Regions from separate parts of the Streptomyces sp. NPDC006283 genome, predicted to be linked through region 2. Evidence: riboswitches for the same ligand, from Rfam matches in the RefSeq annotation. Region 2 holds a riboswitch; the other holds the start of a gene.
The links. A riboswitch is a leader RNA that binds a small molecule or an ion and turns the genes downstream of it on or off. The one in region 2 is predicted to bind thiamine pyrophosphate.

Region 1 (4,219 bases), on a different contig from region 2:
TCTGCGCCGCCATTCCGATCACCACCGGCCCTGTCGTCGCAACGATGGCCATTTCTCTTCCCCTTCACCAGGAAGCCAGATTGCTCCCTGCGGTGGAGCAGCTGAGGAACGGAATCGGTGGGCTGTTGGGGTCACTTGCCTTCTCTATCAGTATCTGAAATATCACTCCTTGTGATCTGCTAGCGCTTCGAGGACGATTACGTCAAGAGGGCCTAGGGGGATCGTTCCTGGCCGTTTTCTTGCTTTGCCAGCACGGGTTCATTCATTGCTTCATTACTGCGGGGTATGTGATGCGCGAGTCGGTCCAGGCCGAGGTACTGATGAGCTTCCTCGTCTCCGAGGAGCTCTCCTTCCGGATTCCGGTGGAGCTGGGTTACGAGACCTGGGATCCGTACGCGGTGCGGATGACCTTTCACCTTCCCGGCGACGCACCTGTGACCTGGGCATTCGGGCGGGAGTTGCTGCTCGACGGGATCAACGGGCCGAGCGGGGACGGGGATGTGCACATCGCGCCCGTCGGTCCCGAAAGTCTGTCGGACGTTCGTATCCGGCTTCGGGTCGGCGCCGACTCGGCGTTGTTCCGCGCGGGCGCGGCACCGCTCGTGGCCTTCCTCGACCGTACGGACAAGCTGGTGCCGATCGGTCAGGAGCTCTCCTTGGGTGACTGCGAAGTGAGTCTGGAAGAGGCGCTCGGACGCATCCTGGCCGAGGAGAACGCCGGCTGACGCCCCATCGGTGCGGCTCGTGCACTCACTTCTTTCGCCGCCGCCCCCTGCCGCCCAGAATTGGTGACCCGGCCGGTTCCTCTGCGGGCTGCGGACGGTCGGCCGAGACCACCAGGGCGGCAAGGACGGTGGTCACCGGTACGGAGGCGACCAGGCCGATCGAGCCCACCAGGGTCCGTACGATCTCCTCCGCCACCAGTTCGCTGGTGGCCACGGCGCCCACGCCCGACTGCGCGATCGAGAAAAGCAGCAGCAGGGGCAACGCGGCGCCCGCGTAGGCGAGTACGAGCGTGTTGACGACCGAGGCGATGTGGTCGCGGCCGATGCGGATCGCGGCGCGGTAGAGGGCGCGCGGACCCATGCCCGGGTCGGCCTGATGCAGTTCCCAGACGGCCGAGGTCTGGGTCACCGTCACATCGTCGAGGACGCCGAGGGAGCCGATGATGACGCCGGCCAGCAGCAGACCGCTCATGTCGATGCCCGGGTACAGGCCGTGGATGAGGCCGGTGTTGTCGTCCGTGTTCCCGCTCAGGCTTGCCCAGCCGATGAACAGGGAACCCAGCAGCCCGATCAGCAGAAGCGAGATCAGGGTGCCGAGCACCGCGACCGAGGTGCGCGCCGTCACCCCATGGCACATGTACAACGCGATCAGCATGATGGCGCTCGCCCCGACCACCGCGACGATCAGCGGATCCGAGCCCTGCAGGATCGCCGGCAGGATGAACAGCGTCAGCACGGCGAACGAGACCGCCAGCGCGATCAGGGCCATCACTCCGCGCATCCGGCCCACGAGCACCACCGCGAGGGCGAAGATCCCCGCGAGCAGTGCCATGGGGAACTCACGGTCCACGTCCGTCACCGAGTACTGCAGATCGCGAGGAGCGTCGGGGGCGTACGCGACGACGACGCCCTGTCCCTCGCTCAACTGCCGTGGTGCGTCCGGCTGCACGATCTCGACGAAGGTCCGGCCCTTGTCCTTGCCGCTCGTGACCTCGACGGTCGCCCTGGCGCACCGGCCCTGCTGCGCGGCCACGGCCTCGCGTCCCTGGGGCGTGGAGGTGTCGCCGGTCGGTGGGACCTGTGCGGCGTTGACGTCCTTGCAGTCGACCTTCTCGACGCGCACCACCTTGCCCTGCTCGGTCTGCCGGTCGAAGCCGACGCCGGTGCGTTCGTGGCCGGGCGCGCCTCCCGGCCACAGCACCGCGAGCCCGACGAGGACGGCTGTCGCGAAGGGGATCAGTACGGCTGCGATGACCCTTCGTAGGTGCCGGGACACCGGGGCGGCGGGTCCGTGACTGTGCCCATGGCCGTGGGCCTGGCCGTGCGGTTCTGGGGACTGTGGCGATGAGGTCACGGGTCGATCATCGCAAGAAGCCGGGGGCCCTCTGTTCAGCGCGCCAGACATGACGCTAGCGTGGTGGCACCTTTGCACACGCGGGAGCTCGGAGCACCGGGCTGAGAGGGCGCTGACCTTCGTACATCCGTACGGGACCAGCTGCGCCGACCGCCGAACCTGTTACCGGGTAATGCCGGCGTAGGGAGTAGGTCTCATGACCGTATCGGACGCACGCACGCCTGCCTCGAACCAGAACGACGAGGCCGGGAAGTCCATCGGCTGGCACAAGGGATACGTCGAGGGATCGCGCCCCGACCTCCGCGTGCCGGTGCGCAAGGTGCATCTCACCAATGGCAAGGACGTCACGCTGTACGACACGTCCGGCCCGTATACCGACCCGAACGTCGACACCGACGTCCGCCGCGGGCTGCCGCCGCTACGGGAGAACTGGATCATCGGCCGCGGCGACACCGAGGAGTACGCGGGGCGGCCGGTCCGGCCGGAGGACGACGGGATCAAGCACACCTCGCCGCGCGGGGGGCTGCGCAACCTCGACGCCGTCTTCCCGGGACGCCCGCGCCAGCCCCGCCGTGGCCGCGACGGGCAGGCGGTGACACAGCTCGCGTACGCCCGCCGTGGCGAGATCACGCCGGAGATGGAGTACGTCGCCATCCGCGAGAACGTCTCCCCCGAAGTGGTGCGGGAGGAGATCGCGGCCGGCCGGGCCGTGCTGCCGGCGAACGTGAACCACCCGGAGATCGAGCCGATGATCATCGGTAAGCGTTTCCTGGTGAAGGTCAACGCGAACATCGGCAACTCCGCGGTCACGTCCTCCATCGAGGAGGAGGTCGAGAAGATGACCTGGGCGACCCGCTGGGGTGCCGACACGGTCATGGACCTCTCCACCGGCCGCAACATCCACACCACCCGCGAGTGGGTGCTGCGCAACTCCCCCGTCCCGATCGGCACGGTGCCGCTGTACCAGGCGCTGGAGAAGGTGGACGGCAAGGCCGAGGACCTGACCTGGGACGTCTACAAGGACACGGTCATCGAGCAGGCCGAGCAGGGCGTCGACTACATGACGGTCCACGCCGGAGTGCTGCTGCGCTATGTGCCGCTGACGGCCCGGCGCAAGACCGGCATCGTCTCGCGCGGCGGCTCGATCATGGCGGCCTGGTGCCTGGCGCACCACAAGGAGTCGTTCCTGTACGAGAACTTCGAGGAGCTCTGCGAGATCCTCGCCGCCTACGACGTGACGTACTCCCTCGGCGACGGGCTGCGCCCCGGTTCGATCGCGGATGCCAACGACGAGGCGCAGTTCGCCGAGTTGAGGACGCTCGGTGAGCTCAACACCATTGCCAAGCGCCACAACGTGCAGACGATGATCGAGGGCCCGGGCCATGTCCCGATGCACAAGATCAAGGAGAACATCGACCTCCAGCAGGAGATCTGCGAGGAGGCGCCGTTCTACACGCTCGGCCCCCTCACCACGGACGTGGCGCCCGCCTACGACCACATCACGTCAGGCATCGGGGCGGCCATGATCGCCTGGTGGGGTACCGCAATGCTCTGCTACGTCACGCCCAAGGAGCACTTGGGCCTGCCGGACCGTGACGACGTCAAGACCGGCGTCATCACGTACAAGATCGCCGCCCATGCCGCGGACCTCGCCAAGGGGCACCCGGGCGCCCAGGAGTGGGACGACGCGTTGTCGGACGCACGTTTCGAGTTCCGGTGGGAGGACCAATTCAATCTGGCCCTCGATCCGGACACGGCCAGGGAGTTCCACGACGAGACGCTGCCCGCAGAGCCGGCGAAGACCGCGCACTTCTGCTCGATGTGCGGTCCGAAGTTCTGCTCGATGAAGATCAGTAGAAGCATCACAGAGCAGTTCGCTCCCGATCGCGGTGTGGCCAGCGACGATGAGGTTCGAGCGGGCATGCTCGCCAAGTCGAAGGAGTTCGCGGAGGCGGGGCACCACGTCTACCTGCCTATTGCGGACTAATCTTCTGACGTCTCAGCGTCCCTCGGCATACGCGCCGGGGGACGCTGTCGTCTCTCACGAACCGCGCTGCGGCAGGACACGTCCTGGTGACACGGCCCGGGCGGCGACCTCTGCCTGGGCCACCGGTCACCGGCGCCGATCGACGCGTTCGCG
Region 2 (4,219 bases):
GCACCGACCAGGTGTCCTCGTGGGGCCGGCCCCGCCACAGCAGGTCGTCGGCGGCGGCGTGGTGGCCCGCGTACTGGACGAACCGGCCGAACTGCTCCGACCAGAAGTACGGCACCGGGTCGTACACCTCGGCGGCCGGGCCGGGCTCCCCGGCCGCGTGCGTGACGATGTTCGCCGCGACGGTGCGCGGTCCCTGGAGCGCGTTGTCCCAGTGATGCACCAGCAGCCGCTCGCCGTAGCGGCCGGACGGGTAGGAGGCGCAGTCTCCGACGGCGTACACATCGGGCGCGGAGGCACGCAGGTGGCGGTCCGCGACGACCGAACCGTCCGGGCCGAGCTCGATGCCGGAGCCCTCGAGCAGGCCCGTGGCGGGCCGTGCCCCGATACCGACGACGACGGCGCCGGCGGGAATCCTGCGGCCCCCGGCCAGGACCACGGCGCCCGGCTCGACGGTGGCCACACGGGCGCCGGTGACGAGTTCCGCCCCGTACTGCCCGTACCAGGCGGCCATCGGGGCGGCGACCTCCGCGGGCATGGTGCCGGCGAGCGGGCGGTCGGCGGCCTCGACGACGGTGACGGCGCAGCCGGCCTGACGGGCCGCGGTCGCGAACTCCGCGCCGATCCAGCCCGCGCCGACCACGACGATGTCGTGCTGCTCGGTGAGCAGGGGCCGCAGCCGGGCGGCGTCGTCGAGGGTGCGCAGCAGATGGACGCCCGGTACGCCCCGGGTACCGGGCAGCGTGACGGGCTCCGCGCCGGTGGCGAGGACCAGGACGTCGTACGGGACGGGGCCGGCCGCGGTGTCCACCTCGTGCGCGCAAGTGCGCACGCCGGTGACCTCGACGCCCAGGCGCAGCTCGACGCCGAGGGCCTCGAAGTCGATGTCGAAGGCCGAGTCCTCCGCCTTGCCGAGCAGGATCGCCTTGGACAGCGGCGGCCGGTCGTACGGCTGGTGCGGCTCGGCGCCGATCACGGTGACCGGGCCGGTGAAGCCCTGCTCCCGGAGCGCGACCGCGGTCTGCACTCCCGCCATGCCCGCGCCGACGATCACCACGCGCCGCCGCGGCGCTGTCTGCTGCTGCCGTTCGTCCACCCGCACACCTTACGTACCTGACAGAGAGTCAGGAAGGCAGCTCCTCCACCACGCTCGTCCCGCTGCCCTCCTGGGACTCCCACTCCCAGGTCTCCTCCAGGCGCACACGGCCGTCCGGAAGGTCCACGACCGTGGAGACGCAGTGCCCCGAGGAGGTGGCGCCGTCCGTCTTCAACTGCACATAACGGAAGTCGAGACGGTCGCCCTCCCGGGTGCCCACGAGGTGTCCGCGGACCACGTCACCGCCCTCGTACTCGGCCCAGATCCGGCCCCGCTCCTCGTGGTACGTGAACCGGGTCCGGGTGCCGACCTGGCCCGGAGCCTGGTCGGCGACCGGTGAGAGAACGAGTCCGTCGAGCGTCCTGGCCACTGCTGCGGCTCCCTTACTGCGTGTCGGGGCGGGAGGTTAGGGTGGCCACCGTAAGGCACTCGCGGGAGCCCGGACGCACCGGGCTGAGAGGGAGGCTGGCGGCCTCCGACCGTACGAACCTGATCCGGGTCATGCCGGCGAAGGGAGGGGCTGGACGCCCATGTCTCGTACTCGACGCACCCCTGACGTCCTTGTCATAGGGGGCGGGATCATCGGTCTGGTCACGGCCTGGCGCGCAGCGCAGCGCGGGCTGAGCGTGACCGTCGCGGACCCCGAACCGGGCGGCGGGGCCGCTCAGGTCGCGGCCGGGATGCTGGCCGCCGTCACCGAACTCCACTACGGCGAGCAGACCCTGCTCGGGCTCAACCTCGAGTCCGCCCGCCGCTACCCGGCCTTCGTCGCGGAACTCGAGGAAGCGAGCGGCCGGCAGGTCGGGTACCGCTCCTGCGGCACGCTCGCCGTCGCCCTCGACGCCGACGACCGCGCGCATCTGCGCGAACTGCACGCCCTGCAGCACCGCTCGGGACTCGAGTCCGAGTGGCTCACGGGCCGTGAGTGCCGCCGCCTCGAGCCGATGCTGGCACCCGGCGTACGCGGCGGGCTGCGGGTGGACGGCGACCACCAGGTCGACCCGCGCCGGCTGACCGCCGCGCTCGTCGTCGCCTGCGAGCGGGCCGGTGTGGACTTCCGCCGCACCTGGGTGGAGCGGCTGGTGGTGGCCGCCGACCGGGCGGCCGGAGCCGTACTCGCCGACGGCGGCGAACTCGCCGCGGGGCAGGTCGTGTTGGCCGGGGGAAGCATGAGCGGACGGCTGGAGGGCGTACCGGCGGACGTACTTCCGCCCGTACGGCCGGTGAAGGGCCAGGTTCTGCGGCTGACCGTGCCACGCCCCTACGCGCCGTTCCTCTCGCGCACCGTACGGGCGGTGGTGCGCGGCAGCCATGTGTATTTGGTGCCACGCAAGGACGGCGAGCTGGTGGTCGGCGCGACCAGCGAAGAGCTCGGCTGGGACACGACGGTCACCGCGGGCGGGGTGTACGAACTGCTGCGCGACGCGCACGAGCTCGTGCCCGGCATCACGGAGCTGCCTCTCGTCGAGACGCAGGCCGGACTGCGGCCCGGCTCCCCCGACAACGCGCCCCTGCTGGGCTTCACCGAGCTGCCCGGCCTGCTGCTGGCCACCGGGCACTACCGCAACGGGGTGCTGCTGACACCTGTCACCGGCGACGCACTGGCGGGCGCGCTGGTGAGCGGCGAACTGCCCGAGGTGGCACGGCCCTTCTCCCCCCGCCGCTTCTCTTCCGTCCTCCAGGAGCAGCCCGCATGAACGTCTTTGTCAACGGCGAAGTCCGAGAGTTCGCCGACAGCACCACCCTGGACGCCGTCGTCGCCGCGCTCACCGCGGCGCCCTCCGGAGTCGCCGCGGCGCTCAACGAGACCGTCGTCCCGCGCAGCCGGTGGGCCGGCACCCCGCTCGGCGACGGCGACCGTGTCGAAGTTCTCACCGCAGTGCAGGGAGGCTGATCCGTCGTGGCCGACGACCGTTTCACCATCGGGGAGACCACGTTCGACTCCCGTCTGATCATGGGCACCGGCGGGGCGCCCAGCCTCGACGTCCTCGAACGCTCGCTCGTCGCGAGCGGCACGGAACTGACGACCGTCGCGATGCGGCGCCTCGATCCGACCGTTCAGGGTTCCGTCCTGTCCGTGCTGGACAAGCTCGGCATCCGGGTCCTGCCGAACACCGCCGGGTGTTTCACCGCCGGTGAGGCGGTCCTCACCGCGCGTCTCGCACGGGAGGCGCTGGGCACCGACTGGATCAAGCTCGAGGTCGTCGCGGACGAGCGGACGCTGCTGCCGGACGGCGTCGAGCTGCTGGACGCGGCGGAAACACTCGTCGACGACGGCTTCACCGTCCTGCCGTACACGAACGACGACCCGGTGCTGGCGCACAAGCTGGAGGACGTGGGCTGCGCCGCGATCATGCCGCTGGGCTCACCGATCGGCTCCGGGCTCGGCATCCGCAACCCCCACAACTTCCAGTTGATCGTCGAGCAGGCGGGCGTGCCGGTGATTCTGGACGCGGGCGCCGGCACGGCGTCGGACGCGGCGCTGGCGATGGAGCTGGGGTGCGCGGCTGTGATGCTGGCGTCGGCGGTGACGCGGGCGCAGGAGCCGGAGCTGATGGCGGAAGCGATGCGGCGGGGCGTGGAGGCCGGGCGGCTGGCGTTTTGTGCGGGACGGATTCCGCGGCGGCACTTCGCACAGGCGTCGTCGCCGGTCGAGGGTGTCGCGGCACTGGATCCCGAGCGGCCGGCGTTCTGAGGGGGCCGAGGGGGTGGCCTTGCGGGCCACCCTCCTGCGGCATGGGGGCCTGGGGGACGTCCGCGCGTCACAGCTCGGCTGCAGTCGTGGCCCGGCTCTGCCCGGCCCGTCGGCCCTGTCCGTCCCGGCTCGTAGAATCGGCGCGTGGATACGACCCTCCAGGACCCTCTCGTCGGGCAGCTGCTCGACGGCCGCTACCGCGTCGATGCGCGCATCGCCGTCGGCGGCATGGCCACGGTCTACCGGGCCGTCGACACCCGTCTCGACCGGGTCCTTGCCCTCAAGGTGATGCATCCGGACCTCGCCACGGACGCCTCGTTCGTGGAGCGCTTCATCCGCGAGGCGAAGTCCGTGGCGCGCCTGGCCCACCCCAATGTGGTGGGGGTCTTCGACCAGGGCGCCGAGGGCGCGTACGTCTATCTGGCGATGGA

Region 1: it holds a riboswitch for thiamine pyrophosphate, as region 2 does, so the genes downstream of both, thiC (phosphomethylpyrimidine synthase ThiC) here and thiO (glycine oxidase ThiO) in region 2, are expected to answer to the same signal.

Annotation. Positions count from the first base shown of each region.
Region 1 covers NZ_JBEXRZ010000013.1:61,289-65,507, reverse strand. The annotation lists gene ABZ070_RS05155 (IclR family transcriptional regulator C-terminal domain-containing protein) at 1-158, shown strand, start outside; gene ABZ070_RS05150 (SsgA family sporulation/cell division regulator) at 291-725, shown strand; gene ABZ070_RS05145 (YibE/F family protein) at 751-2,130, opposite strand; TPP riboswitch at 2,150-2,283, shown strand; gene thiC (phosphomethylpyrimidine synthase ThiC) at 2,276-4,066, shown strand.
Region 2 covers NZ_JBEXRZ010000070.1:18,290-22,508, reverse strand. The annotation lists gene ABZ070_RS16985 (FAD-dependent oxidoreductase) at 1-1,033, opposite strand, end outside; gene ABZ070_RS16980 (hypothetical protein) at 1,122-1,463, opposite strand; TPP riboswitch at 1,515-1,626, shown strand; gene thiO (glycine oxidase ThiO) at 1,624-2,790, shown strand; gene thiS (sulfur carrier protein ThiS) at 2,787-2,987, shown strand; gene ABZ070_RS16965 (thiazole synthase) at 2,994-3,788, shown strand; gene pknB (Stk1 family PASTA domain-containing Ser/Thr kinase) at 3,933-4,219, shown strand, end outside.